One region of the Kribbella flavida DSM 17836 genome, then DNA from elsewhere that is predicted to be linked to it. Evidence: riboswitches for the same ligand, from Rfam matches in the RefSeq annotation. Region 1 holds a riboswitch; each other region holds the start of a gene.
The links. A riboswitch is a leader RNA that binds a small molecule or an ion and turns the genes downstream of it on or off. The one in region 1 is predicted to bind ZMP and ZTP.
Positions count from the first base shown of each region.

Region 2: it holds a riboswitch for ZMP and ZTP, as region 1 does, so the genes downstream of both, KFLA_RS16505 (glycine hydroxymethyltransferase) here and KFLA_RS16015 (bifunctional 5,10-methylenetetrahydrofolate dehydrogenase/5,10-methenyltetrahydrofolate cyclohydrolase) in region 1, are expected to answer to the same signal.
Region 3: it holds a riboswitch for ZMP and ZTP, as region 1 does, so the genes downstream of both, KFLA_RS24240 (5-aminoimidazole-4-carboxamide ribonucleotide formyltransferase) here and KFLA_RS16015 (bifunctional 5,10-methylenetetrahydrofolate dehydrogenase/5,10-methenyltetrahydrofolate cyclohydrolase) in region 1, are expected to answer to the same signal.
Region 4: it holds a riboswitch for ZMP and ZTP, as region 1 does, so the genes downstream of both, KFLA_RS10060 (metallophosphoesterase family protein) here and KFLA_RS16015 (bifunctional 5,10-methylenetetrahydrofolate dehydrogenase/5,10-methenyltetrahydrofolate cyclohydrolase) in region 1, are expected to answer to the same signal.

Region 1 is NC_013729.1:3,448,796-3,456,211, forward strand. It holds gene KFLA_RS16000 (glycoside hydrolase family 84 protein) at 1-425, shown strand, start outside; gene KFLA_RS16005 (ABC transporter ATP-binding protein) at 587-1,381, shown strand; gene KFLA_RS16010 (ABC transporter permease) at 1,384-3,954, shown strand; ZMP/ZTP riboswitch at 3,987-4,075, shown strand; gene KFLA_RS16015 (bifunctional 5,10-methylenetetrahydrofolate dehydrogenase/5,10-methenyltetrahydrofolate cyclohydrolase) at 4,105-4,983, shown strand; gene aroH (chorismate mutase) at 5,082-5,450, shown strand; gene KFLA_RS16025 (prephenate dehydrogenase) at 5,756-6,838, shown strand; gene cmk ((d)CMP kinase) at 6,849-7,416, shown strand, end outside.
Region 2 is NC_013729.1:3,566,986-3,574,401, reverse strand. It holds gene KFLA_RS16510 (acyl-CoA dehydrogenase family protein) at 1-1,298, shown strand, start outside; ZMP/ZTP riboswitch at 1,320-1,401, shown strand; gene KFLA_RS16505 (glycine hydroxymethyltransferase) at 1,431-2,879, shown strand; gene KFLA_RS16500 (MFS transporter) at 2,911-4,182, opposite strand; gene KFLA_RS16495 (ArsR/SmtB family transcription factor) at 4,179-4,745, opposite strand; gene KFLA_RS16490 (nitrite/sulfite reductase) at 5,153-6,838, shown strand; gene KFLA_RS16485 (phosphoadenylyl-sulfate reductase) at 6,981-7,416, shown strand, end outside.
Region 3 is NC_013729.1:5,266,764-5,274,179, reverse strand. It holds gene KFLA_RS24270 (class I SAM-dependent methyltransferase) at 1-78, opposite strand, end outside; gene KFLA_RS24265 (FAD-binding oxidoreductase) at 75-1,424, opposite strand; gene KFLA_RS24260 (TIGR03086 family metal-binding protein) at 1,564-2,154, shown strand; gene KFLA_RS24255 (2-hydroxyacid dehydrogenase) at 2,164-3,093, shown strand; gene KFLA_RS24250 (WD40/YVTN/BNR-like repeat-containing protein) at 3,113-4,204, shown strand; gene KFLA_RS24245 (ubiquitin-like small modifier protein 1) at 4,215-4,499, shown strand; gene KFLA_RS24240 (5-aminoimidazole-4-carboxamide ribonucleotide formyltransferase) at 4,531-5,592, opposite strand; ZMP/ZTP riboswitch at 5,611-5,695, opposite strand; gene ilvD (dihydroxy-acid dehydratase) at 5,766-7,416, shown strand, end outside.
Region 4 is NC_013729.1:2,127,019-2,134,434, reverse strand. It holds gene KFLA_RS37870 (hypothetical protein) at 1-159, shown strand, start outside; gene KFLA_RS35430 (inositol monophosphatase family protein) at 290-1,141, opposite strand; gene KFLA_RS36550 (ROK family protein) at 1,138-2,355, opposite strand; gene glgA (glycogen synthase) at 2,409-3,572, shown strand; gene KFLA_RS38245 (epoxide hydrolase N-terminal domain-containing protein) at 3,569-3,781, shown strand; gene KFLA_RS38240 (hypothetical protein) at 3,857-4,012, shown strand; ZMP/ZTP riboswitch at 4,043-4,118, shown strand; gene KFLA_RS10060 (metallophosphoesterase family protein) at 4,140-5,021, shown strand; gene KFLA_RS10055 (ester cyclase) at 5,058-5,516, opposite strand; gene KFLA_RS10050 (quinone oxidoreductase family protein) at 5,539-6,465, opposite strand; gene KFLA_RS10045 (MarR family winged helix-turn-helix transcriptional regulator) at 6,633-7,055, shown strand; gene KFLA_RS10040 (hypothetical protein) at 7,165-7,416, opposite strand, start outside.

The DNA of each region.
Region 1 (7,416 bases):
ACCGCGCGCTCGCGGACAACCCGTCGTTCTGGCTGGTCGTCCGCGAGTTCACGGTCCAGGTCACCGACGGGTCCGAACTGGTGCTGACGGCAACGAGCACGTCGCCCGGAGACCCGTCCGCCGTGGTCGACGGCGACGTCGGTACGGCGTACACCGCCGCGCCGCCGGCCGTCGGCGACCTGCTGACCATCACCGCCTCGGCGCCCACCGCGGTGGACCGCGTCACCGTGCTGCAGCGGGAGGGAGCGGTCGGTCGCGGCCGGCTGCAGGTGCTCACCTCCGCCGGCTGGCAGGACGCCGGAGCCGTCAACGGCGCCTACACCGCGATCGGTATCGGCGCGACTGTCGAGGCCGTGCGGATTCGCTGGGCCGAGGGCACGGCCGGGCCGCAGGTCGCCGAACTGGTACTGCGTCGCGCGGGATGATCCGCTCCACCGATCGCCGGATCATGCAGCCGGCTCGGGCCGGAAGGTAGAGCTGGCTGTACCCCGAAGTCGGGTTCTGGCTGGACTGTGCACGCAGGCCGGCTTTCCTACCGTGAGAGGAGTCCTGATTCGTCTCGTGGTAGGTCCGGAAGGTTGGCTACATGTTCAAGCAGCGCAGAGGGCGCAGCAAGCAGGGCGACGGCGCCGCCGTTCTGGTCGCGGAGGCCCCGGCGTACGCCGTCACACTGGACTCGGTGACGAAGACCTACCGGACCGGGGCGACCGAGGTGCGGGCGCTGGACGGTGTCTCGCTCGGCCTGCGGCGGGGCAGCTTCACCGCGGTGATGGGCCCGTCGGGCTCCGGCAAGAGCACCTTCCTGCACTGTGCGGCCGGGCTGGACCAGCCGACCTCGGGCACCGTGTGGCTGGGCGACACCGAGCTGACCCGGCTCGACGAGAAGCAGTTGACCGTGCAGCGCCGGACGCGGATCGGCTTCGTCTTCCAGGCCTACAACCTGATCCCGTCGCTGTCCGTGCGCGACAACATCACCTTGCCGCTGCGCTTCTCCGGCGTGCCGGTCGACGAGGCGTGGCTGGCGCAGATCGTGCAGGAGGTCGGACTGGGCGACCGGCTCACCCACAGGCCCAGTGAGCTGTCCGGTGGCCAGCAGCAACGAGTCGCGATCGCGCGAGCGCTGATCACCCGCCCCGAAGCGGTGTTCGCGGACGAGCCCACGGGGGCGCTCGACTCGCGGACCGGCAAGCAGGTCCTGCAGCTGATGCGCTCGCTCGTCGACTCGCTCGGCCAGACGATCCTGATGGTGACGCACGACCCGGTCGCAGCGTCCTGGGCGGACAGGGTCGTGTTCCTGGCCGACGGCCGGCTGGCCGGCGAGCTCGCCGATCCGACCGCCGAGACCGTCGCCGCGCACCTGACGCACCTCGGGGAGTGGTGATCGTGTTCTCGTTCGCGTGGAGCACGCTCCGGACCCGCTGGACCGGTTTCGCCGGTGCCTTCATCGCCCTGTTCTGCGGAGCCGCGCTGATCTCCGCCTGCGGTCTGCTGCTGCAGTCCGGCCTGCTCGCCGGGATCAGCCCCGAGCGGTACGCCGGCGCGTCGGTGATGGTGGCGGCGAACCAGAAGCTGGCGGTCGCCGAGTCGCCCGACACCGAGTTCGGCGACCACGTTCCCCTGGCCGCGAACCGGCTCGGCGAGATCGCCGCCGTGCCCGGGGTCGCGCAGGCCGTGCCGGACTACTCGTTCCGGCTGACCCTGGCCGGTAAGACCGGTGCCCTGGTCCACGGCGAGGACGGCAGCACGCCGTACGGGCACGGTCGCGGTTCCGTTGCGCTCGGCCCCTTGACGGTGCGGGACGGGTCGTTGCCCACAGCCCGTTCCGACGTCGCGCTGGACCGGGCCGCCGCGACCGCGGGCGGCTACGTGATCGGTGACCAGGTGAGGCTGGCGGTCGGATCGCGGCCGGCCACCTACCGGCTGACCGGCATCGTCGACCCGGCAGCCGGCACGTTTCGCCAGCCGGTCGTCCTGTTCACCGACGACGAGGCCAAGCAACTGTCCGGCAAGCCCGGCCACCTGTACGCCGTGGGCGTGCTCGCCGCGCCCGGCGTCGATCCGGGCGAGTTGGCCGACACCATCGAGCAGCGGCTGGGCGGCGCCGTCACCACCTCCACCGGCGACGGCATGGGCAAGCTGGAGTTCCAGGACTCCTCGGCCGCGTCCTCGCTGCTGATGGCGGTCGCGGGCTCGTTCGGCGGCATCGCGGCGATCGTCGCGATGTTCGTGGTGGCCAGCACGCTGGGGCTGTCGGTCCAGCAGCGGCGCCGGGAGCTTGCCTTGCTGCGCGCGGTCGCCGCCACGCCCCGGCAGGTGCACCGGCTGATCGGTGCCGAGATCCTGATCGTGTCGCTGGCCGCCTCGGTGCCCGGCGCGGTGCTCGGCTACGGACTGGTCTGGCTGCTGCGCGCGGCGTTCGTCGGGGTCGGGGTGATCCCGGCCGACTACGGGCTTTCCCTGCTGCCGCTGCCGCTGCTGGCCGCGGTGGTGCTCTCGGTCCTGACCGCGCGGCTCGCGGGCTGGATGTCGGCGCGCCGTGCGGTGAAGATCCGGCCGGTCGAAGCGCTGGGGGAGTCGAGTGTGGAGACCCCGCGGCTCGGCCCGGTCCGGACGCTGATCGGCCTCGTGCTGCTGGTCGGTGGCTTGGTGATGTGCGCGATGCCGCTGTTCTTCGCCGGGGACGTCGGCACCATCCTGGCCGCGACCTCGTCGCTGGTCCTGGTGATCGCCGTCGGTCTGCTCGGCCCGCGCATCGTCCAGGGCGCGCTGGCGCTGGTCGGCCCGTTCCTACGTCGCTCGGGCGGCGCGGCGAGCTACCTGGCCGCGGCCAACACCACACAGAACTCCCGCCGGGTCGCGGCTGCCGTCGTACCGCTGGTCCTGGCGATCACGATCATGATCGTGCAGGTGTCGGTGGGCGCCGCGCAGGTCAAGGAGGCCGGCCGGCAGGCGGACCAGGGCGTGGTCGCCGATCTCGTGGTGGCCAGCGCGGGCGCGGGGTTGTCGCCGGACCTGGTGGACCGGATCCGGGAGACGCCCGGCGTACGGACCGCGACGGCGGTGACCCGGGGGCCCGCGACCATCCGGTTTGCCAGTCCCGCCGACGGTTCGGTGCAGGAGACACTCGGCTTCCCGGCCCAGGGCGTCGTCGCCGCGAACCTGGCCGACACCCTCGACCTCGACGTCCGCGAGGGCGACACCACGAAACTCGTGGGGGAGGGGACCGTCGCGCTGAGCGAGTCCGCGGCCCAGCAGACCAGGTCCGGGCTCGGCGAACAGATCGAACTGTTCCTGGGCGACGGCACCCGGCTGACGCCCGAGGTGGTGGCGATCTACCACCACGGCATGGGCTTCGGCGACGTGACGCTGCCGCGCGACGTGCTGCTCGACCACCTGTCCACCCGTCTCGACGACTCGGTCCTCGTCCGCGCCGGGTCCGGGGTGCAAGCGAGCACCCTGGCGGCCGGTCTGACCGACCAGATCGAGGGTGAGCTGGGCGTCGTGCTCGCCGACCGCGCGACCATGGCGGAGGCACAGCAGGCCGGGCTCGACCTCAACCGCTGGACGAACCTGATCCTGCTCGCCGCGCTCTTCGGCTACGTCGCGATCAACGTCGCCAACAGCCTCGTGATGGGGACGACGGCCCGGCGGCGCGAGTTCGCCCTGCTCCGGCTGGTCGGTATCAGCAACCGGCAGGTCCGCCGGATGATGCTGGTCGAGTCGGGCGTCGTGATCGGCCTGGCCCTGGTGGTCAGCACGCTGCTCTGCCTGCCGCCGATGGTCGGCGTCGCGCTCGGTCTCAGCGAGGGCGCCACGGCGATGCCGACGTTCTCTCCGGTCACCAGCGCACTCACCGCGGCCGGAGTCGTCGCGCTCGGGTTGCTGTCGATCATGCTGCCGACCCGGCGAGCACTGCGCCGGCGTCCGGTGGACGCGATCGGGGCCCGCGACTAAGGCATCGGGGTGTCGTGAGGCCGGTAGACTGTCCGGCGGGCCGCTACTGGCGTTCAGGTGGAGCACCACCGGGGACCGGCCCGCCGGAGTACCGGCTGAGCCGCGCGCCTGGGCACGACGACCTGTTCGCCGACGCCCGAAGGAGCGCGTATGACCACGACCAGTTCTCAGGACCTCACCAACACCGCCCGGCCGATGGTCGGCACCGACCTGGCCGCCGAGATGGTGGCGAAGGCTGCCGAGCGGGCCCGGAAGCTGCAGGACGCGACCGGCGTCCAGCCGTGCCTGGCCACCGTGCTGGTCGGCGACGACCCGGCCTCCGCGACGTATGTGCGGATGAAGCAGAACCGCAGCAAGAAGGCCGGTATCGGCTCGGTCAGCGTCGTGCTGCCCGCCGAGACCACCACCGAGCAGTTGGTCGCCGAGCTGACCCGGCTCTCGGAGGACCCGGCCGTGCACGGCATCCTGCTGCAGCACCCGGTGCCGGACCAGATCGACGAGCGGGCCGCGTTCGAGGCGATCGCGCCGGCCAAGGACGTCGACGGCGTCACCATGCACTCGTTCGCCGCGATGGCCTTCGGCCAACCCGGCCTCCGGTCCTGCACCCCCGGCGGCATCCTGCGCCTGCTGGAGGCGTACGACGTCCCGCTGGCCGGCGCGCACGCGGTCGTGATCGGCCGCAGCCCGATTCTCGGCAAGCCCGCCGGAATGTTGCTGCTGGCATCGAACGCCACCGTCACCTACACCCACTCGCGGACCCGCGGCCTGCCCGAGCTGGTCCGGCAGGCCGACGTCGTGGTCGCCGCGGTCGGCAAGCCGAACTTCGTCCGCGGCGACTGGCTCAAGCCGGGCGCGGTGGTGGTCGATGCCGGGTACAACGAGGGCAACGTCGGTGACGTGCACGCCGAGGAGGCGGCCCGGGTGGCGAGCCTGCTGACGCCGGTGCCCGGCGGGGTCGGCCCGATGACGATCGCGCTGCTGCTGGAGCAGACCGTCGACGCCGCGGAGGCGCAAACGGCGAGACGATGACGCGGCGCTCGCCCGGTCTGACCTAATGTTGAGACCGGTGTCCAGCGCCGGAACCGGCGCCGGGCGAGGTGAGCAGGACGAACGAGGAGGCAGGCACAGTGGCGGTACGGGCGATCCGGGGTGCCACCCAGCTCGAGGCGGACGAGCGCGAGCACCTGCTCGAGCGCACCGCCGAGCTGGTCCGGGCGGTGCTGGAGGCGAACGACCTCGGGGCCGAGGAGCTGATCAGCATCCTGTTCACCGTCACCCCCGACCTGCACTCGGAGTTCCCGGCGGTGGCCGGCCGGCAGATCGGCCTGACCGACGTACCGCTGATGTGCATGCAGGAGATCGACGTACCGCACGCGCTGCCGCGGGTGGTCCGGATGATGGTGCACGCGGAGTCGCCGCGGTCGCGGGACAAGATCCAGCACGTCTACCTGCACGGCGCGGTGGCGCTGCGCCCCGACCTGACCGGCGCCCAGTGAGAGTGCACAGGCGAGTCGCTCCGGTCGCTTCGCTCCCTCCACTCCTCAGTCCAGACCGGGAGGCCCCGTGACTGTGCTGATGCGTCGCCTCCGGCGCCGCGGGTCACGGGGCTGTGACTCCCGGTCTTCCCTCGTCGCTCCGGTCGCTTCGCTCCCTCCACTCCTCAGTCCAGACCGGGAGGCCCCGTGACTGTGCTGATGCGTCGCCTCCGGCGCCGCGGGTCACGGGGCTGTGACTCCCGGTCTTCCCTCGTCGCTCCGGTCGCTTCGCTCCCTCCACTCCTCAGTCCAGACCGGGAGGCCCCGTGACCGAGCTGCGTGGACCGGTCCGGATCGTCGGCACCGGCCTGATCGGGACCTCGATCGGACTGGCGCTGGCGCGGCTCGGCGTGGTCGTCGAGGTGGTCGACGCCGATCCCGACAACGCGCTGATGGCCGAGCGGATCGGGGCCGGCACCCGGCTGGTTCAGTTGGAGCCGCAGCTGGTGGTGGTCGCCGTCCCGCCGGACCACGTCGGCGCGGTGATCACCGAACAGCTGGAGCAGACCGATGCCGTCGTCACCGACGCGGCGAGCGTCAAGGGCAAGCCGCTGGCCGACGCCAAGGCGCTCACCGCGGCGAGCGGCCGGACGGCGGACCTCGCTCGCTACGTCGGCAGCCACCCGATGGCCGGCTCCGAGCGCAACGGCCCGCTGGCCGGCCGCGCCGACCTGTTCGAGGGCGCCACCTGGGCGATTACGCCGCACGAGACGAGCGATCCGGACGCAACGGAGCTGGTCCGCCGGCTCGCCGAGGCCTGCGGCGCACGTACGGTCGAGCTGTCCGTGCCCGACCACGACCTGGCCGTCGCCCGGGTCTCGCACCTCCCGCAGCTGATGTCCTCGCTGGCGGCCGGCACGCTGGTCGACGCTCCCGCCGAGCACCTGGAGCTGTCCGGCCAGGGGGTGCGCGACGTGACCCGGATCGCGGCCGGCGACCCCGGGCTGTGGACGCAGATCGTCGCCGCCAACTCACCGGCGCTGAGCGGACTGCTGGAGCAGATCCGCGACGAGCTGGACCGGCTGCTGATTGCCCTCAGCAAGGAGGAGACCGACGACGAGGTGACCGCCGTACTGCGGCGGGGTGTCTCCGGCGCGGTCCGGGTGCCGGGCAAGCACGGTACGCCGCACATCGAGCTGGTCACCGTGCTGGTGACGATTCCCGACCGGCCCGGTCAGCTGGCCCGGCTGTTCGCCGACGCCGCCGCGTCCGGGGCCAACGTCGAGGACCTGCGAATCGACCACAGCCCGGGCCGCCCGGTCGGTGAGGTGGAGCTGGCGGTCAAGCCGGCCTCGGTCGACCAGCTGGTGGAGGTACTGACCGAGCGTGGCTGGGTCGTGCACCGGTAATCTTCCGCCCATGATCATCGCTGTCGACGGCCCGAGCGGTTCCGGTAAATCGAGCACGGCCCGTGGAGTGGCCACCCGGCTGGGTCTGAGCTACCTGGACACCGGCGCGATGTACCGGGCGGTGACCTGGTCGGTGCTCGAGCACGGGCTCGACCTGACCGACGTCACGGCGGTCGCGGAGCGGGCCCGCGCGGTCGACCTGGGCATCAGCACCGACCCGGGCCTGGCCCACTTCACGGCCGACGGCAGCGACGTGACCGAGGCGATCCGCGACCCGCGGATCAGCGAGAACGTGAGCAAGGTCGCCACCAACCTGGACGTGCGCAAGGAGCTGATCCGCCGCCAGCGCGAGATCATCGACGCCGCTCAGCCAGGCGGCGGCATCGTGGTCGAGGGCCGCGACATCGCCACCGTGGTGGCCACCGACGCGGAGCTGAAGGTGCTGCTCACCGCCGACCAGGAGGCCCGGATGGCCCGCCGCAAGGCCGAGCTGGCCGCCGGGTCGGTGACCGCCGAGCAGTTGCGCGACCAGATCGTGCGCCGCGACGCCGACGACGCCACCGTGTCCCAGTTCGAGG
Region 2 (7,416 bases), 120 kb from region 1:
ACGCCTGCCCGGTCTCCATGACGTACGCCGCGGTGCCCGCCCTGCGCACCTCCGACCGCCTCGCCGCCGAATGGATCCCCCGCCTCGCCGCCCCCGAGTACGACGTCCGCCGGCTGCCGGTCGCGGACAAGGCCGGCGTGCTCGCGGGCATGGGCATGACCGAGAAGCAGGGGGGCTCCGACGTCCGGTCCAACCTGACCACCGCGACCCCGTCCCGCCGCGGCTCCGAGGCCGCCGGGGCGCCGTCGGGCGTCGGCGCAGCGACCCCCACCGGTGCCGACGACGAGTACCTGCTGACCGGGCACAAGTGGTTCTGCTCGGCGCCGCAGGCCGACGTCTTCCTCGTCCTGGCGCAGGCGCCGGAGGGACTGAGCTGCTTCGTCGTCCCCCGAGTTCTTGCCGACGGCAACCGGAACGCATTCGCCCTGCAGCGGCTGAAGGACAAGCTGGGCAACCGCTCCAACGCGTCCAGCGAGGTCGAGTTCCACGGCACCGTCGGCTACCGGCTCGGCGACGAGGGCACCGGGGTCCGGACGATCATCGAGATGGTCGCCGCCACTCGGCTGGACTGCGTGCTCGGCTCGGCCGCTCTCATGCGCCGCGCCCTGGTCGAGGCGACCTGGCACACGTCGTACCGCAGCGCGTTCGGTGGGCTGCTGCGCAACAAGCCGGCGATGCGGAACGTGCTCGCCGACCTGGCCCTGGAGAGCGAGGCGGCAACCGCTCTCGGGATGCGTCTCGCCGCCGCCGTCGACGCCGCCGAGGCCGGCGACGAGCAGGCGAAGGCGTTCCGGCGGATCGCGCTGCCGCTGGCCAAGTTCTGGGTCTGCAAGCGCACGCCGGCGATGGTGGCCGAGGCGCTGGAGTGCCTCGGCGGCAACGGCTACGTCGAGGAGTCGGGCCTGCCGCTGCTGTTCCGGGAGTCCCCGCTCAACTCGATCTGGGAAGGGTCGGGAACCGTGAACGCGCTCGACGTGCTGCGCGCGCTGCGGCGCCCGGAGTCGTTGCAGGCCTGGCTGCTGGAGGTCGGCGCGGCCCAGGGTGCGGACCCGCGCCTCGATGCCGCGGTGACCGACGTACTGGAAGCGCTCTCCGACGTTTCCGAGGCCGAAGCGGGCGCTCGCCGGCTCGCCGCGCGGATGGCCGCCTGCCTGCAGGCCTCACTGCTCGTCCGGTACTCACCGCCCGACGTGGCGGACGCCTTCGTGGCCTCCCGGCTGGCCGGCGACTGGGGCGGCGTGTTCGGCACGCTGCCGCGGACCACTCCGTTCGGTGGCATCGTCGACCGCGTCCTCTGATCGGACCGGTACGCGCTAGGGTTACCGCGTCGCGACTGGCGCGTGAGGTGGAGAACCACCGGGGAGCGAGAAGACGCGGGCACCGTGCGCCTGGGTGCCCAGCGACCGAGTGCAACCGCAGGAGAGACAACGATGACTCAACCCTTCGACGCCACTGCCGCGTCGGCCGCCTACCGCAACGCGCTCGAGGTGATCGGCGCGGTGGAACCCACCATCGCCGGCGCGATCCGCGCCGAGCTGGATGACCAGCGCTCCTCCCTCAAGCTGATCGCGAGCGAGAACTACGCCTCCCCCGCCACCTTGCTGACGATGGGCAACTGGCTCTCGGACAAGTACGCCGAGGGCACCGTCGGCCACCGGTTCTACGCCGGCTGCCAGAACGTCGACACCGTCGAGCAGGCCGCCGCGGACCACGCGAAAGCGCTCTTCGACGCTCCGCACGCCTACGTCCAGCCGCACTCCGGCATCGACGCCAACCTGGTCGCGTTCTGGGCGATCCTGGCCAACCGGATCGAGTCCCCGGCCCTGGCGCAGGCGAGCGCCAAGCACGTCAACGACCTGTCCGACGAGGACTGGACCACGCTGCGCAAGGCGCTCGGCGACCAGAAGATGCTGGGCATGTCGCTGGACGCCGGCGGCCACCTGACGCACGGCTTCCGGCCGAACATCTCCGGCAAGATGTTCCACCAGAGCTCCTACGGCACCGACCCGGAGACCGGGCTGCTGGACTACGACAAGGTCGCCGCGACGGCCCGGGAGTTCAAGCCGCTGATCCTGATCGCCGGCTACTCGGCGTACCCGCGCAAGATCGACTTCGCCAAGATGCGCGAGATCGCCGACGAGGTCGGCGCCACCCTGATGGTCGACATGGCGCATTTCGCCGGGCTGGTCGCCGGCAAGGTGTTCACCGGCGACTTCGACCCGGTGCCGCACGCGCACGTCACCACCACCACCACGCACAAGTCGCTGCGCGGCCCGCGCGGCGGCATGGTGCTGTGCCAGCCCGAGTACGCCGACGCGGTGGACCGGGGTTGCCCGATGGTGCTCGGTGGTCCGCTCAGCCAGGTGATGGCGGCCAAGGCCGTCGCGCTGGCCGAGGCCCGCCGGCCGGAGTTCCAGACCTACGCCCAGGCCGTCGCCGACAACGCGGTCGCGCTCGCCGAGGGCCTGATGAAGCGCGGCGTGAAGCTGGTCACCGACGGCACCGAGAACCACCTGGTGCTGCTGGACGTCTCGTCGTACGGCATCACCGGCCGGCAGGCCGAGTCGGCGCTGCTCGACGCAGGCATCGTCACCAACCGCAACGCCGTACCGCGTGACCCGAACGGCGCCTGGTACACCTCGGGCGTGCGGATCGGTACGCCGGCGCTCACCACGCGCGGCTTCGGCGTGGACGAGTTCGACCGGGTCGCCGAGCTGATGGTCGACGTGCTGTCCAGCGTCACCCCGACCACCACGTCGGCCGGCGCGGCGTCCAAGGCCAAGTACGTGCTGGCGGACGGCGTCGCCGACAAGACCCGCGCGGCCTCGGCCGAGCTGCTCGACAAGCACCCGCTCTACCCGGGCCTCGACCTGAACTGACAGCCCCGCCCGGAGAACCGGCGCCCACTCCTCATTCAGGAGCGGGCGCCGGTTGCTTCTTCCGGCGATCGAGTCGCCCCGGTCCGCCCTGTTCGGGGGGCCGCCTCATCCGTGCGGCCGACCACAGCATCAGGGCAGCGAAGAACGCGCCGATGAGCCCGCAGGCAGCCGCGATCCCGGCCAGCGACACCAGAGCGCCGAAGCCGGTCATCGCCACCGGCATCAGGGCCTCGTCCGACAAGCTCACGATGCTGCTCGTCCGCCCCAGGTAGCCCGGGTCGACGGTCCGCTGGAAGACCGCCGACAGCTGCGCCGAGGCAAGCCCCGCGGTGAAGCCGATCACGCCCATCGCCACGAACACGCCGGCCCGCGGCACCAGTCCGATCGCCGCACATCCGGCGGCCTGGAAGATCAACGCGAGCAGACCGGTCCGGGCCGGGTTCGACGGCTTCCAGCGCATCGCAAGGACCGCGCCGGCCGCCGCCAGCAGGCCCGAGCACGCCTGGAAGAGCCCGAGTGAACCGGCACCCCACCCTGCCCACGAGGTCCGCTGCACCAGCCCGACTGCCAGGACCGGACCGACGCACAGATTGAGCCCGGAGAGCGCGATCACCAGGGTCCGCGCCGGCAGATCTCGGCGCAGATAAGCGAAGCCCGCTCGCAGATCCGCCCGGACCGACGCTCCCCCGGACGACACCTGTGGCAGGCGCGGGCGCACGATCCAGACCAGCGCGATGGCGATCACCGCGAACGACGCCGCGTTCACGAGCATCACGGCCGCCAGCCCGCCGTGGGCGACCAGCAGACCACCCAGTGGGGCGCCGACGAAGACCGCCAGCCGGTTCGCCAGTTGCGTCCCGGCGGCGAGCTTCACCAGGTCGTCACCGCGCACCATGCGCCGCGGCATCGTTCCGGCCGCCGGCGTGTAGATCGCGTCGACCACACCGAAAACCGCCGCGACCGTGAGCAACAACGGAACCGACACCCCGGCCAGGCCGACGACGGCTGCCGCGACCGCGAGCACGAGGATCCGCCCGAGATTGGCCAGGATCATCGTCCGGCGCGCGTCGAGCCGATCGGCCAGCGCGCCGCCCCACAACAGCACCAGCGCCCGCGGCAGCGCGCCGATGCCCATCACCAGCCCCACCCCGGCGGGTGTCGTGACCTGCGCGGCGCTCCACGCCAGCCCGACGTACCAGGCGACGTCGCCGGCCTGCGAAACCCCGGCCGAAAGAATCCAGCCCTGCACCCGTCTGTCCCGGGCCAGAGGCGGAAAAACCACCTCCGGCGCGGTCGCGGTCATGGCCGGGCCGGGACGGCGTGGGCGAAGACGAAAACAGGCTCCGCCCCCGCGCCGTCGGACGGCGCATCGGCGTACTCCTGGACCAGGGCGCGGATCCGCTCGCCGAGCTCCTCCAGGCGTTCGGGGGTGAGTGTGACCCAACTCTCGGACGAGAACGCGGCCCGGATCCAGCTCTCGTCGTACTCCGGCCGCAACCCGAACCACTGCCGCACTTTGGTCGCGTGATGAGCCAGATTCGCCTCCTCGGCCGTCTCCGCGACCAGTTCGCCGGCCGGATCACCACCGGCGTCCGCGAACGACCACGTGTACGACGCCTTGGCGCTGCGCCACCACCGCTCCCGCCGGGTCCGGGCCAGCTCCGGCGCTTCCTCGATGACGCCTGCCGCGGCCAGCACTTTCAGGTGGTGACTGACGTTCCCGACCAGTTCGCCGGTCGCCTCGGCCAGGCGCGACGCGGTGGCCGGGCCGTTGACGCCGAGCAGGTCGATCAGCCGGCGACGCAGCGGATGGTGAATGGCGGCGATCACGGAGGCATCGGCGGTTCGGCGGTTGGCAGGACTCATATCCAGCATGCTAATTACCACAAGAGCTCTTGTGCAAGGGATCTTGTGAAGTGATTTTTGAGCGTGAATCAAAGTCGAGCCGAGCGCTAGACATGTCTGCATGGTGAGATTGCATCTCGCGATGCAGGATTGGGAGTTGATTTGTCAGCCGCCTGCGCTGATCGTTGTGGGCATGCTCGCTGCCCTGACCACCCACCTCGTAGGTCGCATTCACGTCGACCTCGGGCGGATGCGCAGCGCCATCTGTTGTCCTTCGACGTTCTGACAGCCACCCCGCCGGGCCGGTCACGGCCCCCTGATCACCTGATCACCGCTGGGTGCGCACCGCGCAGACCGGATCGAACCGACGACGCTTCGAGCCCCCATCGCGGCCGCACCTGTCTGTAGAGACAAGGACACGCCCCCAGATGACTGGCGTCACCTCCGCACCCCGTAAGCCGGCCCGCCCCCGCAAAGGCAAGGGCGAAGGACAGTGGGCGCTCGGCTACCGCGAGCCGTTGAACAAGAACGAGGAGAACAAGAAGAACGACGACGGCCTGAACGTCCGGGCCCGGATCGAGAACGTCTACGCGCACCGGGGCTTCGACTCGATCGACCCCGCCGACCTGCGCGGCCGGTTCCGCTGGTGGGGTCTCTACACCCAGCGCAAGCCCGGCATCGACGGCGGCCGGACCGCGACGCTGGAGCCGGAGGAGCTGGACGACAAGTACTTCATGCTCCGGGTCCGGATCGAGGGCGGCCAGCTCAGCACCGAGCAGCTGCGGGTGATCGCCGAGGTGTCCAGCACCTACGCGCGCGACACCGCCGACATCACCGACCGGCAGAACATCCAGCTGCACTGGATCCGGGTCGAGGACGTGCCGGCCATCTGGCAGAAGCTGGAGGCGGTCGGTCTCTACACCACCGAGGCCTGCGGCGACGTGCCCCGGGTGATCATCTCCAGCCCGGTGGCCGGCATCGCCGCCGACGAGATCATCGACCCGACGCCGGCGGTCGAGCAGATCGTCGAGAAGTACATCGGCAGCACCGAGTTCTCCAACCTGCCGCGCAAGTTCAAGACCGCGATGACCGGCCACCCGTCGCACGACGTGGTGCCGGAGGTGAACGACGTCTCCTTCGTCGGCGTGGTGCACCCCGAGCACGGACCGGGCTTCGACCTGTGGGTCGGCGGCGGCCTGTCCACCACCCCGATGCTGGCCCAGCGGGTCGGCGCGTGGATCCCGCTCGAGGAGGTGCACCTGGCCTGGAAGGGCGTGGTCAGCATCTTCCGCGACTACGGGTACCGCCGGCTGCGCAACCGCGCCCGGCTGAAGTACCTGGTCGCCGACTGGGGCATGGACAAGTTCCGCCAGGTGCTGGAGGACGAGTACCTGCACCGCAAGCTGATCGACGGCCCGGCGCCCGAAGTGCCCGCCGTCCAGGGTGACCACGTGGGCGTGCACCGGCAGAAGGACGGCCGGTACTACGTGGGCGTCGCGCCGGTGGTCGGCCGGGTGTCCGGCGCGCTGCTGGCGAAGGTGGCCGACGTGGTCGCCGCGCACGGCTCGGACCGGATCCGGACCACCGTGCAGCAGAAGCTGATCGTGCTCGACGTCGAGGAGTCGAAGGTCGAGTCGCTGGTCGAGCAGCTCGGCGCACTCGGCTTCCAGGCTCGGCCGTCGGCGTGGCGGCGCAACACGATGGCCTGCACCGGGATCGAGTTCTGCAAGCTGGCGATCGTCGAGACCAAGGCCCGCGCGGCCCAGCTGATCGACGAGCTGGAGGAGCGCATCCCCGACCTCGACGTACCGATCACCGTGAACGTGAACGGGTGCCCGAACTCGTGCGCCCGGATCCAGGTCGCCGACATCGGCCTCAAGGGCCAGCTCGTCCTCGGGGCCGACGGCACGCAGGTGCCCGGCTACCAGGTCCACCTCGGCGGCGGCCTCGGCCTGGACGCCGGCTTCGGCCGCAAGCTGCGCGGCCACAAGGTCACCGCGGAGGGACTCACCGACTACATCGAGCGCGTCACCCAAAACTACCTGAAGGAACGGTCCGACGGCGAGCGCTTCGCCCAGTGGGTCGTCCGTGCGGACGAGGAGGCACTGCAGTGAGCGAGCGGGCTGCACCTCTGTACTGCCCCTACTGCGGGGACGAGGACCTCCGTCCGTCGGAGGAAGGGCACGGCGCCTGGGAGTGCCGGCCGTGCGCACGGGTGTTCCAGCTGAAGATGATCGGACTGCGGGTGAGGGTGGAATGAGTACTGACTTGAAGACGCTCGCCGAGGAGGCGAACGAGCAACTCGCCGGCGCGTCGGCGCTGGAGGTGCTGGCCTGGGCCCGCGAGACCTTCGGCGACGAGCTCGTGGTGACCGCCTCGATGGCCGACGGCGCTCTCCCTCACCTGGCGGCACAGGCGGCGCCCGGGGTCGACGTGCTGTTCCTGGACACCGGCTACCACTTCGCCGAGACGATCGGCACCCGGGACGCGGTCGCCGCGACGCTGCCGATCAACCTGATCAACGCGACGCCGAAGCAGACCGTCGCCGAGCAGGACGCGGAGTACGGCAAGGACCTGTTCGCCCGCGACCCGGACACGTGCTGCGCGCTGCGCAAGGTGGAGCCGCTGAACCGGGTGCTGTCCGGCTACAAGGCCTGGGTGACCGGCGTACGCCGGGAAGAGGCGCCGACCC
Region 3 (7,416 bases), 1.8 Mb from region 1:
CCGGAACGGGAGCCCGTCCGGCGTCACGGCGGTCAGTGCCTGAGCAATGGAGATCTGCGTCGCCAAGGTCGCCGTCATCGGCGCGTCACCGCCTTCTCGTAGAGCCCGGTGAGCCGGGCGTCGGGGTCGTAGCGTTTTTTCACCTCGGTCAGCGCCGGGACGTTGTAGAGCCGGTCGAAGGTGTCCCGGTCGTAGTACGCGTCGGAGTACAGCGACTTGTGGCCACCGAAGTCGGCGACCGCGGCCTCGATCCGGCGGTTCACGTCGCCGTCGGCCGCGCCGGCAGCGATCGGCACCGTGCCCCAAAAACCGACGTTCACGTACGTCGTGCCCGGGGCGAGCGGGTAGAGCGGCCAGGGCTCGTCGCCGCGCAGCCGCAGCGGGCACAACCAGACCGGCCGCATGCCGACCTCCGCGTCGAACCAGCGCAGGAACCCCGCCAGCTGTGCGGCGGGGATCTCCACGTCCTGGACGACGCGTTCCCGGTCGGGCAGGCCGCGACGCCGATTGATGCGCGCGGCAACTTGGTGGCGGTTCTCCAGGCCGATGATCTTGTGGTAGACGTCGCTGCGCCGCCACCGGCTCGGCCACAGCCGGCGGACCCACCGGTTCTGCGCGCCGAAGGCCGCCGAGCACCAGAACCAGTCGGTGTCCCAGCGCCACAGGTAGTCGTGGGCGGTGAGGAAGTCCGTAGGGCGCTGCTGGATCGACCGGTAGTAGATCTGCTGGCCGGTGTAGTCGCTGGTCTGTACGGCGGCGTCGCTGTTGCGGCCGAGCGTCAGGTACGCCTCGGTGGGGCTGAACGCGACCCCGTCGACGAAGTGCACCGGCTCGCCGGCGTATGTGCCGGTGGCAACGATCTCGTCGATCGCGGGGGCCAGCTCCTCCAGACCGAGCCGCACGTGCCGCAGCGCGACGTACGGCGAGATCCGGTCGAGCTCGATCCGCAGCCGGGTGGCGTAGCCCAGGGTGCCGTAGGAGTTCGGGAAGGTCCGGAACAGGTCGGCGTGCTCGCCGGCCGGGCGGGCGGTGACGATCTCGCCGGCGCCGGTGAGGATGTCGAGCTCCAGCACGGACTCGTGCGGCAGCCCCGCGCGGAACGAGGACGACTCGATGCCGAGGCCGGTGACCGCGCCGCCGAGGGTGATCGTCTTGAGCTGCGGGACGACCATCGGGACCAGCCCGTACGGCAGGGTGGCCGCGACCAGGTCCTCGTAGGTGCACATGCCCTGGACGTCGGCGGTCCGGGCGTCCGGGTCGACGGCGACGACGCCGGTCAGCCCGGAGACGTCGAGGCCGGGCGTCTCGACCGCGGCCCGGGGCCGGAAGAGGTTGGAGCTGCGCTTGGCCAGCCGGACCGGTGCACCGGGAGGAATGCGCTGGTAGGACGCCCGGAGTCGTCCGACCGCCCGATCGTGTTCCACACCTGAGGCAAAACCCGATGTCGAAGGCACCCGGTCAGACTACGACGGAGCCCGGGCGGATGGGTGGAAATTTTTCTGCGACTGGATGTCGAGACGGTGCCGGCGGCTCCGACGTCGCCGGGGACACGAGGAGGAACCGATGATCGATCTGGGACCGGCCGGACGGGCGCTGGTTGCGGTGGTGCAGCGCATCCCGCAGGAGGCGCTCGGCGGGCCGACGCCGTGCGCGGAGTACGACGTGCGGCAGTTGATCGCGCACGTGGACGACGGCGCGCGGGGGTTCGCGGGCGCGGCCGGGGGCGACGGCAGCGGTGAACCGCTGGACTTCGCGGCGGCCGGATGGCGGGAGACGCTCGCGGTGCGAGTGGAGCGGCTGTCCACGGCCTGGGCACGTCCGGCCGCGTGGGAGGGCACGTCGGATCTCGCCGGGCTCGGGCTGAGCCGAGCGGAGTGGGGCAAGATCGCCCTCACCGAGCTCGTCGTGCACGGGTGGGACCTGGCGCAGGCGACCGGGCAGGACCTCGAGCTCCCGGCGGAGACGACCCAGGCCTGCTACGACCATGTCGCCGAGTTCCTCCGGCAGCCGCCCGTACCGGAGTTGTGGGGTACGCCGGTGCGGGTGCCGGAGGACGCCAGTTTGCTGGACCGCCTGGTCGGCATCACCGGCCGATCGCCTGCCGGTGCAGGGATGACGACCGAACGGTCGCCTACTGTCGGCGGTGCCGAGTAGGTTCTGGGCATGGCTGATTCGGTGATCACGTGGCTGCCGTGGAAGGACCCCGGCAGCTTCCTTGGCGGGCTGCCCGAGCGGATCGAGGCGTCGTTCTACGCGGGGGGTGAGCTGCCGCCGGACCTTGACCAGGTCGAGTTCTACGTGCCCAGCTACATGGGCAGCTCCCGGGTCGTCGAGATGGTCCGGGAGATGCCGGCGCTGAAGGTCGTGCAGACCCAGACGGCCGGCTACGAGAACGTCCTGCCGCACTTGTCGCGGGACGTGACGCTCTGCAACGCGCGCGGCGTGCACGACGCGTCGACGGCCGAGCTGGCGGTCGGGCTGATCCTCGCGACCTACCGCCGGATCCCGACCGCGGTCACCAACCAGCAGGCCGGGATCTGGCCGGACGATCCCGGCATCGACGACTCGCTCGCGGACCGGACCGTACTGATCCTCGGCTACGGCTCGATCGGGGAGGCGCTGGAGCGGCGGCTGGCCGGGTTCGAGTGCGACGTGATCCGGGTGGCGCGACGGGCCCGGGACGGTGTCGCGCCGATCACCGAGCTGCCGTCACTGCTGCCGCGTGCCGACGTCGTCGTCCTGCTGACCCCGGCGACGGAAGAGACGAAGGGCCTGGTGAACGCCGAGTTCCTGGGCCGGATGAAGGACGGCGCCCTGCTGGTCAACGTGGCCCGCGGCGTCGTCGTGGACACGGCCGCGCTGGTCACCGAGCTGGGCACGGGCAGGATCCGGGCCGCGCTCGACGTGACCGACCCCGAGCCGTTGCCCGCCGGTCACCCGCTCTGGTCGGCGCCGAACGTGCTGATCAACCCGCACCGCGGCGGTGCCTCGACGGCGTTCGCGCCGCGGGTCGCCCGGCTGGTCCGGGCCCAGCTGGAGCGGTACGTCACCGGCGAACCCCTGATCAACGTGGTGGCAGGGCCGCCACGCTAGACACACCTGGAGGACGACGATGTCCGAGGCCGTACTGCTGATCGGAACCAAGAAGGGACTCTGGATCGGGCGCAGCGACGCCGGGCGGGAGCACTGGACGCTCGACGGGCCGCACTTCGAGATGCAGGGGGTCTACTCGGTCGGGGTGGACACGCGCGGGGACCGCCCGCGCCTGTTCGCCGGCGGCACCAGCGAGCACTGGGGCCCGGCCGTGTTCCACTCCGACGATCTCGGCCGGAGCTGGGACGAGCCGCCGGAGGGTTCGATCGGCTTCCCGGCCGACGCCGGCGCCTCGCTCGAGCGGGTCTGGCAGATCCAGCCCGCGCCGGCCGACCAGCCCGGAGTCGTGTACGCCGGTGCGCAGCCCTCGTCGCTGTGGCGGTCGACCGACGGCGGGGTGACGTTCGAGCTGGTCCGCGGCCTGTGGGACCACCCGCACCGCAAGGACTGGGGTGAGGGGTTCGGTGGTCAGGCGATCCACACCGTGCTGCCGCACCCGACCGACCCCGACCGGATGAGCGTGGCGATGTCGACCGGCGGGGTCTACCAGACCGAGGACGGCGGCCGGACCTGGCGCCCGGCCAACCACGGGATCAAGGCGTACTTCCTGCCCGATCCCGACCCGGAGTTCGGCCAGTGCGTGCACAAGCTGGCCGCGCACCCGGACGCGCCGGACCGGCTGTACGCGCAGAACCACCACGGCGTCTACCGCTCCGACGACGGCGGCGCGATCTGGAAGTCGATCGCGGACGGCCTGCCCTCGGACTTCGGCTTCCCGATCGTGGTGCACCCGCACGAGCCGGACACGGTCTACGTCTTCCCATTGATCGCTGACGGCAACCGGATCCCGACCGACGCGCAGTGCCGGGTCTTCCGGTCCCGCGACGCCGGGGCGACCTGGGAGCCGCTGACGAAGGGGCTGCCGGACGTGCCGTCGTACGCGCCGGTCCTGCGGGACGCGTTGTGCGTGGACGCTGGATCGCCGGCCGGGGTGTACGTCGGGACGCGGGACGGCTGCGTCTACGCGAGTGCGGACGCGGGCGACACCTGGACCGAGGTCGCGCGGCACCTGCCCGACGTCCTGACCATCCGCGCGGCAGTGCTGAGCTAGAGGTGGCGACGTGACGATCCAGGTGAAGCTGCCGACGGTGTTGCGTCCGTTCGCCGACGGGAGAGAGCGGGTCGAGGTCGAGCCGTCGGCGGACGCGACGGTCGGGTCGGTGTTCGCGACGCTGGAGCGGCAGCATCCGGCGTTGCGGCGGCGACTGACCGACGACCAGGGGACGTTGCGGCGGCACGTCAACGTCTTCCTGGGCGACGACAACATCCGCGACCTGGACGGCCTGGACACCAAGCTGCCCGACGGCGCCGAACTGCTCGTCCTGCCGAGCGTTGCGGGCGGCTGAGCCGCCCGCGGCCGAGCACGTCGGCCAGGCTTCAGTGATGGAAGAGGCGGACGCCGGTCTGCGTGGCGGTGATGCCGTGCGCGGCGCAGGCGGCGACCACCTCCGGCGTACGGAGCGATCCACCTGGCTCGGCCAGGGTCCGTACGCCGTGCCGCGCCGCCTCGTCGATGTTGTCGGCGAACGGGATGGCCCCGTCGGAGACCATCGCGACGTCGGTGAGGCCGGCCAGCCACGGCGTACGGTCGGCGGGGCAGAGGCGGTCGACAGCCGCGAGGTGTGCCGCCTGCCGGGCCGACAGCGGAAGGCCGGGATCCGGTACGACGGACGGGTGACGACGCAGCCACCAGGTGTCGGCCTTGGCGCCGGCGAGCCGGGTGCAGTCGATGCGGGACTGCTGGCCTGCCCCGATGCCGATCGTCATCCCGTCCCGCACCAGCGCGATCGAGTTCGACTGCGTGTAGCGCAGCACGATCAGCCCGAGCAACAAGTCCCGGGCGGCGGCGTCGGGCAATGCAGGGTCGAGCAGGTCGCGGGTGAGCGGCAGATCGTCGCGGTGCTGGGTGAGCCGAAGACCGTAGACGTCGCGGACCTCCTCAGCAGGCGGTTCGTACGCCGGGTCCACCGCCAGCACCAGGAAGCCGCCGCGCTTCTTCGCCGAGAGCGTGCCGACCACGCTCTCGTCGTACCCGGGCGCGATCACCCCGTCGCAACTCAGCCGGCGCAACAGTTCCGCCAGTTCGGGATCGACCGGGTGCGAGACGGCGCCGAAGTCCCCGTACGACGACTTCGGGTCCGCGTCGCGCGCCCGGGCGTAGGCACTGGCGACGGGACCGAGCCGGTCGACGCCGAAGGTGGCTCGCTGGACCTCGTCGAGCGGCCCGGCGAGCGCCGCACCCGCGGGGGAGACGTGCTTGAACGACGTCGCCGCCGGGCGAGCGAAGGTGGTGCTCGCGGTCCGGACGAGCTGCCAGGCGTTCAGCGCGTCGAGGAGATTGATGTACGACGGCGCGCCGTGCAGCACCGTGATCGGCGAGCCGTCGAGCGGGGTGACGGTGGCGGGCTGGTGCGGGTTCATGCCGTGGCGCAGGTGCATCGGGGCCTCCGGGAACGTCGGAGGCGCCCAGGCGGACGACGCCTAACAGGTCCGGCAGCCGCTCCCCGGTGGTACTCCACCTTCGCCAGTCGCGGCGGCCACAGCCTAGCGCCGCCGGGGCCGGTCCCGGTGCCCCGAGCGACCAAGGGGCCGGGCAGGAATACAGTCGGAGCATGGTGACGAACAGCACTCCGGACATCAAGCCCCGCAGCCGTACGGTGACCGACGGGCTCGAGGCAACCGCTTCGCGGGGCATGCTCCGCGCCGTCGGGATGGGCGACGACGACTGGGCCAAGCCGCAGATCGGCGTCGCGTCGAGCTGGAACGAGATCACCCCGTGCAACCTGTCGCTCGACCGGCTCGCGAAGGCGGTCAAGGACGGCGTGCACGCGGCGAGCGGCTACCCGCTGGAGTTCGGCACGATCAGTGTCTCCGACGGCATCTCGATGGGCCACGTCGGCATGCACTACTCGCTGGTCAGCCGGGAGATCATCGCCGACTCGGTGGAGACCGTGATGGAGGCCGAGCGGCTCGACGGCTCGGTGCTGCTGGCCGGCTGCGACAAGTCCCTGCCCGGCATGCTGATGGCCGCCGCGCGCCTCGACCTGGCCAGCGTCTTCCTGTACGCCGGGTCGATCATGCCCGGCCGGCTCGGCGACAAGGACGTCACGGTGATCGACGCCTTCGAGGCGGTCGGCGCCTGCGTGCGCGGCCTGATCACCCGCGAGCAGGTCGACGCCGTCGAGCGCGCGATCTGCCCCGGCGAGGGCGCCTGCGGCGGCATGTACACCGCGAACACGATGGCCGCCTCGGCGGAGGCGCTCGGCATGTCCCTGCCGGGTTCCGCGGCGCCGCCCGCTGTCGACCGGCGCCGCGACGGCTACGCCCGCCGGTCCGGCGAGGCCGTCGTCGGCCTGCTGCGCAACGGCATCACCGCCCGGCAAATCCTCACCAAGGAAGCCTTCGAGAACGCGATCGCCGTCGTGATGGCGCTCGGCGGCTCCACCAACGCGGTCCTGCACCTGCTGGCGATCGCCCGGGAGGCCGAGGTCGACCTGAGCCTGGCCGACTTCAACCGGATCGGCGACAAGGTGCCGCACCTGGGCGACCTCAAGCCGTTCGGGCAGTACGTGATGACCGACGTCGACCGGGTCGGCGGCATCCCGGTGGTGATGCGCGCGCTGCTGGACGCCGGCCTGCTGCACGGCGACTGCCTGACCGTGACCGGCAAGACGATGGCCGAGAACCTCGCCGACATCGCGCCGCCGGACGTCGACGGCGTGATCATCCGGGCGCTGGACCGGCCGATCCACGGCACCGGCGGCATCACCATCCTGCACGGCTCGCTGGCGCCGGAGGGCGCGGTGGTGAAGAGCGCCGGCTTCGACTCCGACGTGTTCGAGGGCACCGCGCGGGTCTTCGACGGCGAGCGCGGCGCGATGGACGCGATCGAGGACGGCACCATGCAGGCCGGCGACGTGGTGGTGATCCGCTACGAGGGCCCGAAGGGCGGTCCGGGCATGCGCGAGATGCTCGCGGTGACCGGCGCGATCAAGGGCGCCGGCCTCGGCAAGGACGTCCTGCTGCTCACCGACGGCCGCTTCTCCGGCGGTACGACGGGCCTGTGCGTCGGCCACGTCGCGCCGGAAGCCGTCGACGGCGGGCCGATCGCCTTCGTGCGCGACGGCGACCGGATCACGCTGGACGTGAAGAACCGGACCCTGGAGCTGCACGTCGACGCCGACGAGCTGGAGCGCCGCCGCCAGGGCTGGACGCCGAAGGAGCCGGCCATCACCCGCGGAGTGCTCGGCAAGTACACCCGGC
Region 4 (7,416 bases), 1.3 Mb from region 1:
TTACTGCTCGGGTGTCTTTTCGTGGCCGTCGGCACCTATCTGGCTGTCCAGGGCAAGGTCGCGCAGGGGGCGATCGGGGTGATCTTCGGATCGATCGGGCTTCTTGCGGCCGCCGTCGGTCTCGTCCGGTCGAACCGCCGGGACCGGGCTGGTCGCTGACCGGTCCGCGGCTCCGCAGCTTTCAGCAGCGGGGCTGGGCGCTACTCCGGCGCAGGTCAGGCTCGCCTGGGTCCTGCCAGGGAGGAGACCGAAGATGAGCGTCTTCCGCCCGCGGCAAGGTTGAAACCGATCAGAGCTTCGAGCTTCGATCTGCACCGTGCGCGGGCGGCTGATGCCGGACGTCCGCCCAGTGCCGGACCAGCGTGGAGTGTTGGGCTCCGTTGGAGGAGACGCAGCCGTCGACGGCTGTGTCGTAGCGCTGGTCTGCGCCGTGTCGATTCGTGACTGTGCCTCCGGCTTCCCTGACGAGGATGCAGATGGCGGCGACGTCATGGGCCCCGGTGCTGTCGTAGAGATCTGCGTCCCAGGTACCTTCTGCGACCTTGCAGCCGGAGAAGACCGTCGGCCAGGGGAATCGGTGCGCGGTGGTTCGGAAGGTGGGCGAGACGAAAGTCTCCAGCAAGGTGTCGGCATCGAGGCCGGCCGGGGTGGGCATGGCGCCGGCGCCGACCAGAGTGAGCGGTTCGGTACGGCCGTCGCGGGTCGAGACGTGAATCGCGGTTCCGTTCCGGAAAGCGCCACCGCCGGTCGTTGCCCAGTACAGGTCGCGGGTCGACGGGTTCGAGAGCACACCGAGAACCGGTCGGCCGGCGACGACGAGCGCGATCGAGGTCATGAAGACCGGGACTCCGAGGATGAACTGCTGAGTGCCGTCGATCGGATCGATCACCCAGGTGCGACCGTTGCCGCCCGCGGCGGAGTGACTGGCTTCTTCGCCGAGCACGCTGTCCCCGGGAAAGCGATCGACGACGTGTTCGATGAACGATCGGTTGATCTCCAGGTCCGCCGACGTGACGACCGTGCCATCGCGCTTGGTGTCGATTCGGTACGCCTGCTCCGCGGTGCGCAGAATCTCCCGGACGGAGCGGCTGACGAAATCGAACGCGAACTGCAGCTCCGCTGCGTAGCTCACTGCGGTCATGAGGGCAGCCGATCGAGAGGGGCGGCCGAGGCCGCCGTACGGCCTGTCAGCGCGGTGGGCGATTCCACGAGGAAGTCGAAGAGCGAGTCCGCCGCGCCGACCAGCGCACCGTCGGCATCCAGAGCAGCCGGCTCGATCGGCGGCAGCGCGGGTCGGTGTGCGCTCATCGAACCACGCCGAGCCTGCTCGACAACGATCTGCGGAGAACTGGCCAGCAGGTCGGCGGCATGGCAGGCGAGCACGACCAGATCGGGATCGTGAACGTTGATCAAGGCCCCGATCCCCCGCCCGAGCAGTGCCGACACCTGGTCGACGGCCGACCTTGCCTCTTGGTCGCCACGGGTCGAGTCGGCCAGGACTTTGCGGGCGACCGTCGCGACCGTACGAGCGGTGTACGGCCGTCCCGCCGCGCGGGCCAGCGCCGGCTGATCCACGTCGAGTTCCCAGCATCCCCAGCCGCCGCACCGGCACGGTTGCTCGCTCCGGCCCAAGGGCAGGTGACCGAATTCACCCGCGAAGCCCCGCCGTCCGCGGACCGGATGGCCGTCCAGGACCAGGGCCCCGCCCAGCCCGACAGCGGCATGCAGGTAGAGAACCGTGGCGAAGCCGCGTCCGCGCCCGCGGCTGGACTCGGCCAGCGCTGACAAGTGGGCGACGTTGTCCATCCGCACCGGCAGGCCGGGCGGTAGATCGAGCTGTGCGACAACGTCGGTGTCGTCCCAGCCGAGATTCGGCGCAGAGACCAAGGTCATGGAGAGCTGGTCGACGAGTCCGTGGACAGCGATTCCCACGCCGACGCATGGTTGTGGGGTCGACCGCAGTCGCTCGCGAAGCATGTCTCTCGCCAGGCCGAGCACATGGTCGACATCGTGATTCTGCAGTGCAGTGCTTTCGACAGCGCTCAGGCGCCCACCCAGACCGACGGTGGCCAGCCGCACGCACGTCACCCCGATTTCCACCGCGATCACTGCCGGTCCGGTGGCAGCCGGCGTCAGCCGGGTGCTGGGGCGACCCCTTCGTCGCGTCAGTTCGGTCTCCGACACCGTGATCAGGCCGAGGTCCTGCAGATCCGCTGCCAACGCCGCAGCTGTCGCCCTGGTACAGGTGAGCTCACGAGCAAGCTGTGCGCGGGTCAGGTCAGCTTCTGCTGTGTGGATGGCGCGGAGGGCTCGGGTCAGATTGGCCTGGCGAAGGTCCGTGGCAGTTGACGGCATCACCGAACCCATTATGCTCACGGCATGAACAAATTGCTAGTGGGAGCAGCGCAGTGACCATCGCCGTGCTGACCAGGGAGTACCCGCCGCACATCTATGGGGGCGGTGGGGTGCACGTGGACTTCCTGGTCCGTGAGCTGCGTCGCCTGCTCGACGTGGACGTGCACTGCATGGGCGAGCCCCGGGCGGGTGCGACCGCGCATTCCGAGGACGACCCGCGGCTACTCGGCGCGAACGCCGCCTTGCGGGTGCTGTCCACCGACCTGACCATGACCGCAGGAGTCGGCAACAGCGACCTGGTCCACTCCCACACCTGGTACGCGAACATGGCCGGCCACTGGGCCAAACTCCTCCACGACATCCCCCACGTGGTGACAGCACACTCGCTGGAACCCCGCCGACCGTGGAAAGCCGAGCAGCTCGGCGGCGGCTACCGCCTGTCCAGCTGGGCCGAAAGCACGGCATACGAAGCCGCCGACGCGGTGATCGCGGTCAGCAACGGGATGCGCGACGACGTGCTCGACTGCTACCCCACCGTCGACCCCGCCAAGGTCCACGTCATCTCCAACGGCATCGACGCCGACTTCTACCACCCCGACCCCGCCACCCACGTCCTGGACCGGCTCGGCGTCGACCTCAACCGCCCCTACGTCACCTTCGTCGGCCGCATCACCCGGCAAAAAGGCGTACCACACCTACTCCGCGCCGGCCTCCAACTAGACCCCTCGGTCCAACTGGTACTCCTGGCCGGCGCCGCCGACACACCCGAACTGAAAACCGAAACCGACGCCCTGATCGACGAGCTGAAGGCCGCCCGCGACGGCGTCTTCGTGGTCTCCGACATGCTGCCCCGCGAAGACGTCCGCCAAGTCCTCACCCACGCACTGGCCTTCTGCTGCCCCTCGATCTACGAACCACTCGGCATCGTCAACCTCGAAGCAATGGCCTGCCAAACCGCCGTCGTCGCCTCCGCGGTCGGCGGCATCCCCGAAGTCGTCCACGACGGCCTCACCGGCACCCTGGTCCGCTACGACCAAAACGACCCCGCCACCTTCGAAACCCAACTCGCCAACGGCATCAACGACCTCGTCGCCAACCCCGCCAAAGCCGCAGCGATGGGCAAGGCCGGCCGCGAACGCGCGGTCACGCAGTTCGGCTGGAAGGACGTAGCCGGACGCACGGTCGCCCTCTACAGGCAGCTCCTCACCAGCCGGTGAACCCTTCTAGGTGCCCGGGGGTCGGCTGGACCTACGGCATGCCGACGGGGTACCTCCGAGGACTCGCCGAGTACTGGCGAACCGGCTACGACTGGCGCAAGCACGAGGCAGCACTGAACCGCTGTCCCCAGTTCCTCGCCGGGATCCAGGGGCAGCGGGTGCACTTCCTGCACGTCCGGCCTCCCCCGAGCCCGAGGCCGCGCTGCTGATCCCTGGCTGGCAAAGCTCGTTCGTGGAATTCCGGCAGCTGATCGCGCCGCTGACCGGCGGACGCCTTTCAGCTGGTGATCATCACCACCGAGCACGTCGCGGGCGTCCACCTGATCGACCCGATCACGACTCCCGGCCGGGACGACGATCCGGACGTTCTTCCGGCTCGTGCGCTGATCGGCGACGAGCGGCCGGGCGTCGTACGCCGGGGAAGGTGGGCGCCCCGGTGAGATCGAGCAGTGGCACCGCGGATTCGTAGGCTGGTCGGACACGACTGGCGAGGGTGGGTCACCACCGGGGAGTGAAGCCGGGACATCGACCGCCTGGGTGGCCTCATCGCGATGATGAGGAGCCCCCATGTCCGTACGCCACCGCATTCTGCACCTGTCCGACACCCAGGTCGGCCGCGACGGTCGCGACGAGGACGGCGTCGATGCGGTCGCTGCCCTGGAGCGCATGCTGCACGATGCGCGGCACCTGCCCGACCTCGACCTGGTGGTGGTCAGCGGAGACATCGCCGACGACGGCTCCGTCGAGGGTTGCGTGGCGGTGCGGGACCGGGTCGCAGCTTTCGCGGCAGCGCGCGGCATTCCGCACGTCTACTGCACCGGCAACCACGACGACCGGTCCACGTTCGCTACGGCCTTGGGATCCGGCCACCTCGGCCCGGACGGGACCGACCTGGGCCGACTGATGGAATCCGGCGGTCCGGAACGGGTCGCAGTCAGCGAGGTGAACGGAGTCCGGATCGTCACCCTCGACAGTCTGGTCCCCGGTGCTGCGCACGGCGCTCTCAGCGACCGCCAGCTTCAATGGCTGGCAAACCTTCTCGAGACACCGGCATCATCCGGCACGGTCATCGTGGTCCACCACCCACCGGTCTACCTCGAGTCGTCCGTACTGATGGGGACCGTGGGCCTCCGCGACTCCGACCGGCTGGCCTCGGTCCTGGCCGGTCGTGACGTTCGCGCCGTCCTGTGCGGGCACTTCCACCTCCAGCTCGCGGCGACGTTGGCCGGCGTACCGGTCTGGGTCACGCCGGGCGTGGTGACGCGGATCGACCTGACCACCCCTCCGCAGCTCGAACGGGCGGTCAAGGGAGCAAGCGCGACGGTGGTCGACCTCGGCGGGCCGTTCTCCCCCACCTTCCACGTCCTGCACGCCCGGGATCGAGCGGTCGGCGAGCAGGTCTACCTGATGGACGCGCTGTCAGGACGCGACGTCGACCACGAGGACTGACCGCGGTGCCGGCGGCGGTGGATACGCTCCCGCCGGTCAGAGCGGCGGCATCGGAGACGACCACGGCTGGTCGTCCGGAAGGATGCCCAGTTGTTGCAGGAGTCCGAGGTCGTCGGTTGCCGTCCAGTGCTCGACGAGGCGATGTTCGGAGTCGAAGCGCATCAGGTCCATGCCGGGGTAGACGACGCGTCGGCCGGTCGCGGGAACGTCCAGGAAGGTGTTGACATGCCTGCCGGTCATCGTGACGTGCACGGCGACCAGATCTCCTTCGGCCACCAGGGCATGGATTTCGTGGTGCAGCTCGGCGAAGGCGTGGCGGAACATCTCGACGGTGTGCTTGTAGGGCGCCGGCCCGCGATCCGGCAGGCCGGGAGGCAACGACCCCTGCGCCCTGAGCTCGGGGGACGCGATCTCGTCCATGACGTCGAGCCGCCCCGCAGTGAAGACCTCTTCGAAGAACCGGCGGGCCGTCGCCTTGTTGCGTTCGATGTCCATGGCCTCCATCCTCCACCAGAGCTCAGCTGTCGCTGAAGGCGATTCTCAGTGCGAGCTTTCCGACGTAGTGATCGCGGAGGGTGTGGTGGGCGTCCCTGATCCGGTCCAACGTGAAGGTGCGGGCGATGTGGGGTTCGAAGGTGCTCGTTGCGATGATTTCGTTCAGTCGCTCCAGGCCGGACCGCGTACGATCGCCGTCGAACGAGGAGGTCGCCGCAGCGGGTGATGTTCTGGGCGTAGGCGTCACGCCGTTCGGCCAGGCGATGCGCCCGGAGCGTTTGACGGCGTTCAGAGAGCGCTCGGCCGTCTCGCCGCCTGCTGTGACCAGGGCGCCGTCGAGTCCGTCCGGGGCGAACCCGGACGCCGCCGCCAGGACGTCGTCCTTGCGACCGTCGATGACCGCGTCCGCGCCCAGACGCTTGGCCAGCTCGACGCCGTCATCACCGGACGCCACGGCGAGCACCCGCAGTCTGCGGTGACGCGCCAACTGCACCGCCATGTGGCCGACGCCCCCGCTGGCGCCGAAGACCATCAGCGTCTCGTGCGCCTTCAGGCCGAGCACATCGAGCCCGCTCAGGGCGGTCGACGCATCCCAGGCCATGACGCCGGCTTGTTCCGTCGACAAGCGATCGGGAACGTGCGCCACGTACTCCGCCTCGACGACGCCGTACTCCGCGTACAAACCACCCCGCGTCGCAGGCATCGTCGCCGCGTAGACGCGGTCGCCGAGCTCGAACCGGGTGACGTTACGGCCCACAGCGGCCACCGTGCCGGCGCCGTCCCAACCGAGCACGTACGGGAAGGTCGTCGGAACCCCGAACACCCCGTCATAGCGTCCCTCGCGCTCGACCGCGTCCCAGGAGGCCACGCCCGCGACCTCGACCCGGATCAGGACGTCGTTTTCGCCGACGGCAGGAACCCGCACCGATCGCAGCGCCAGCTCCTCCACCCCGCCGAACCGATCGAGGGCCGCCGCCTTCATCACCGACGGCGTCCCGGCGGCTGGGCTGTTTGCTGCTGACGTCCGCATGCGTTCTCCTCGATTGCTTGATTGGATCAAGCATCACTGTAGACGACAGTACTTGAGTGAATCAAGCACCTTGCTATGCTGGCGCCATGGCACTCCCGAGCGGGCCGACAACGGCCTCGTCCGAGGCCGAAGCCGCTTTGTTCGAGCTGGTCGACGTGTACGACCGCGCCTATGAGTCGGCCGCGGCCCAGCTCTCGTTGAGCGCGGCGCAGGCTTGTGTCCTCGGGCGCCTCGGCGAGAGCCGCGGCATGGGCGCACTGGCCGAGGAGCTCGGTTGCGATGCCTCCAACATCACCCAGATCGTCACCCGTCTCGAAGCACTCGGCCTCGTCACCCGTGCACCGAACCCCGCCGATCGCCGCGCCCGGCTGGTCGCGCGGACCCCGCACGGGGACGAGGTCAACCGGCGGTTCGAGAAGGCCTTCACCTTCGCCCGGGCAGCGGTGGGACGCCTCTCCGGTGAAGAACAGGACCAGCTGGCCGCTCTGCTACGCAAAGCCCTCGGATGATCGAACCGGCCGCGACTGCACCTGCGAAACCCAGGACAGCACGACAGGTTGACGACGATCCGGCCTAGGCGGATGTAACGGCCGGACCGAACGCCTGGTGCCGCCTTCGTCAGCCCACCGGCTGGCGTTGGTAGCTGCGCTCCACCTCGATGCCGACGACCTGGGGCGCACCGGCCGGCTCGGGGCCGAGGACCTTCGCCAGGGCCGGGCCGAGCTGCTCGGCGAAGAACTTGTCGGCGTGGGCCTTCGACTCCCACAGGGTGATCACCCGGAGCCCGTCGTTCGACGTACCCACGTAACGGGCTTCCAGGCCCTCGGGTTCCGTGCCCATCCGGGCCAGTACCTGGTCGAACTTCTCGAT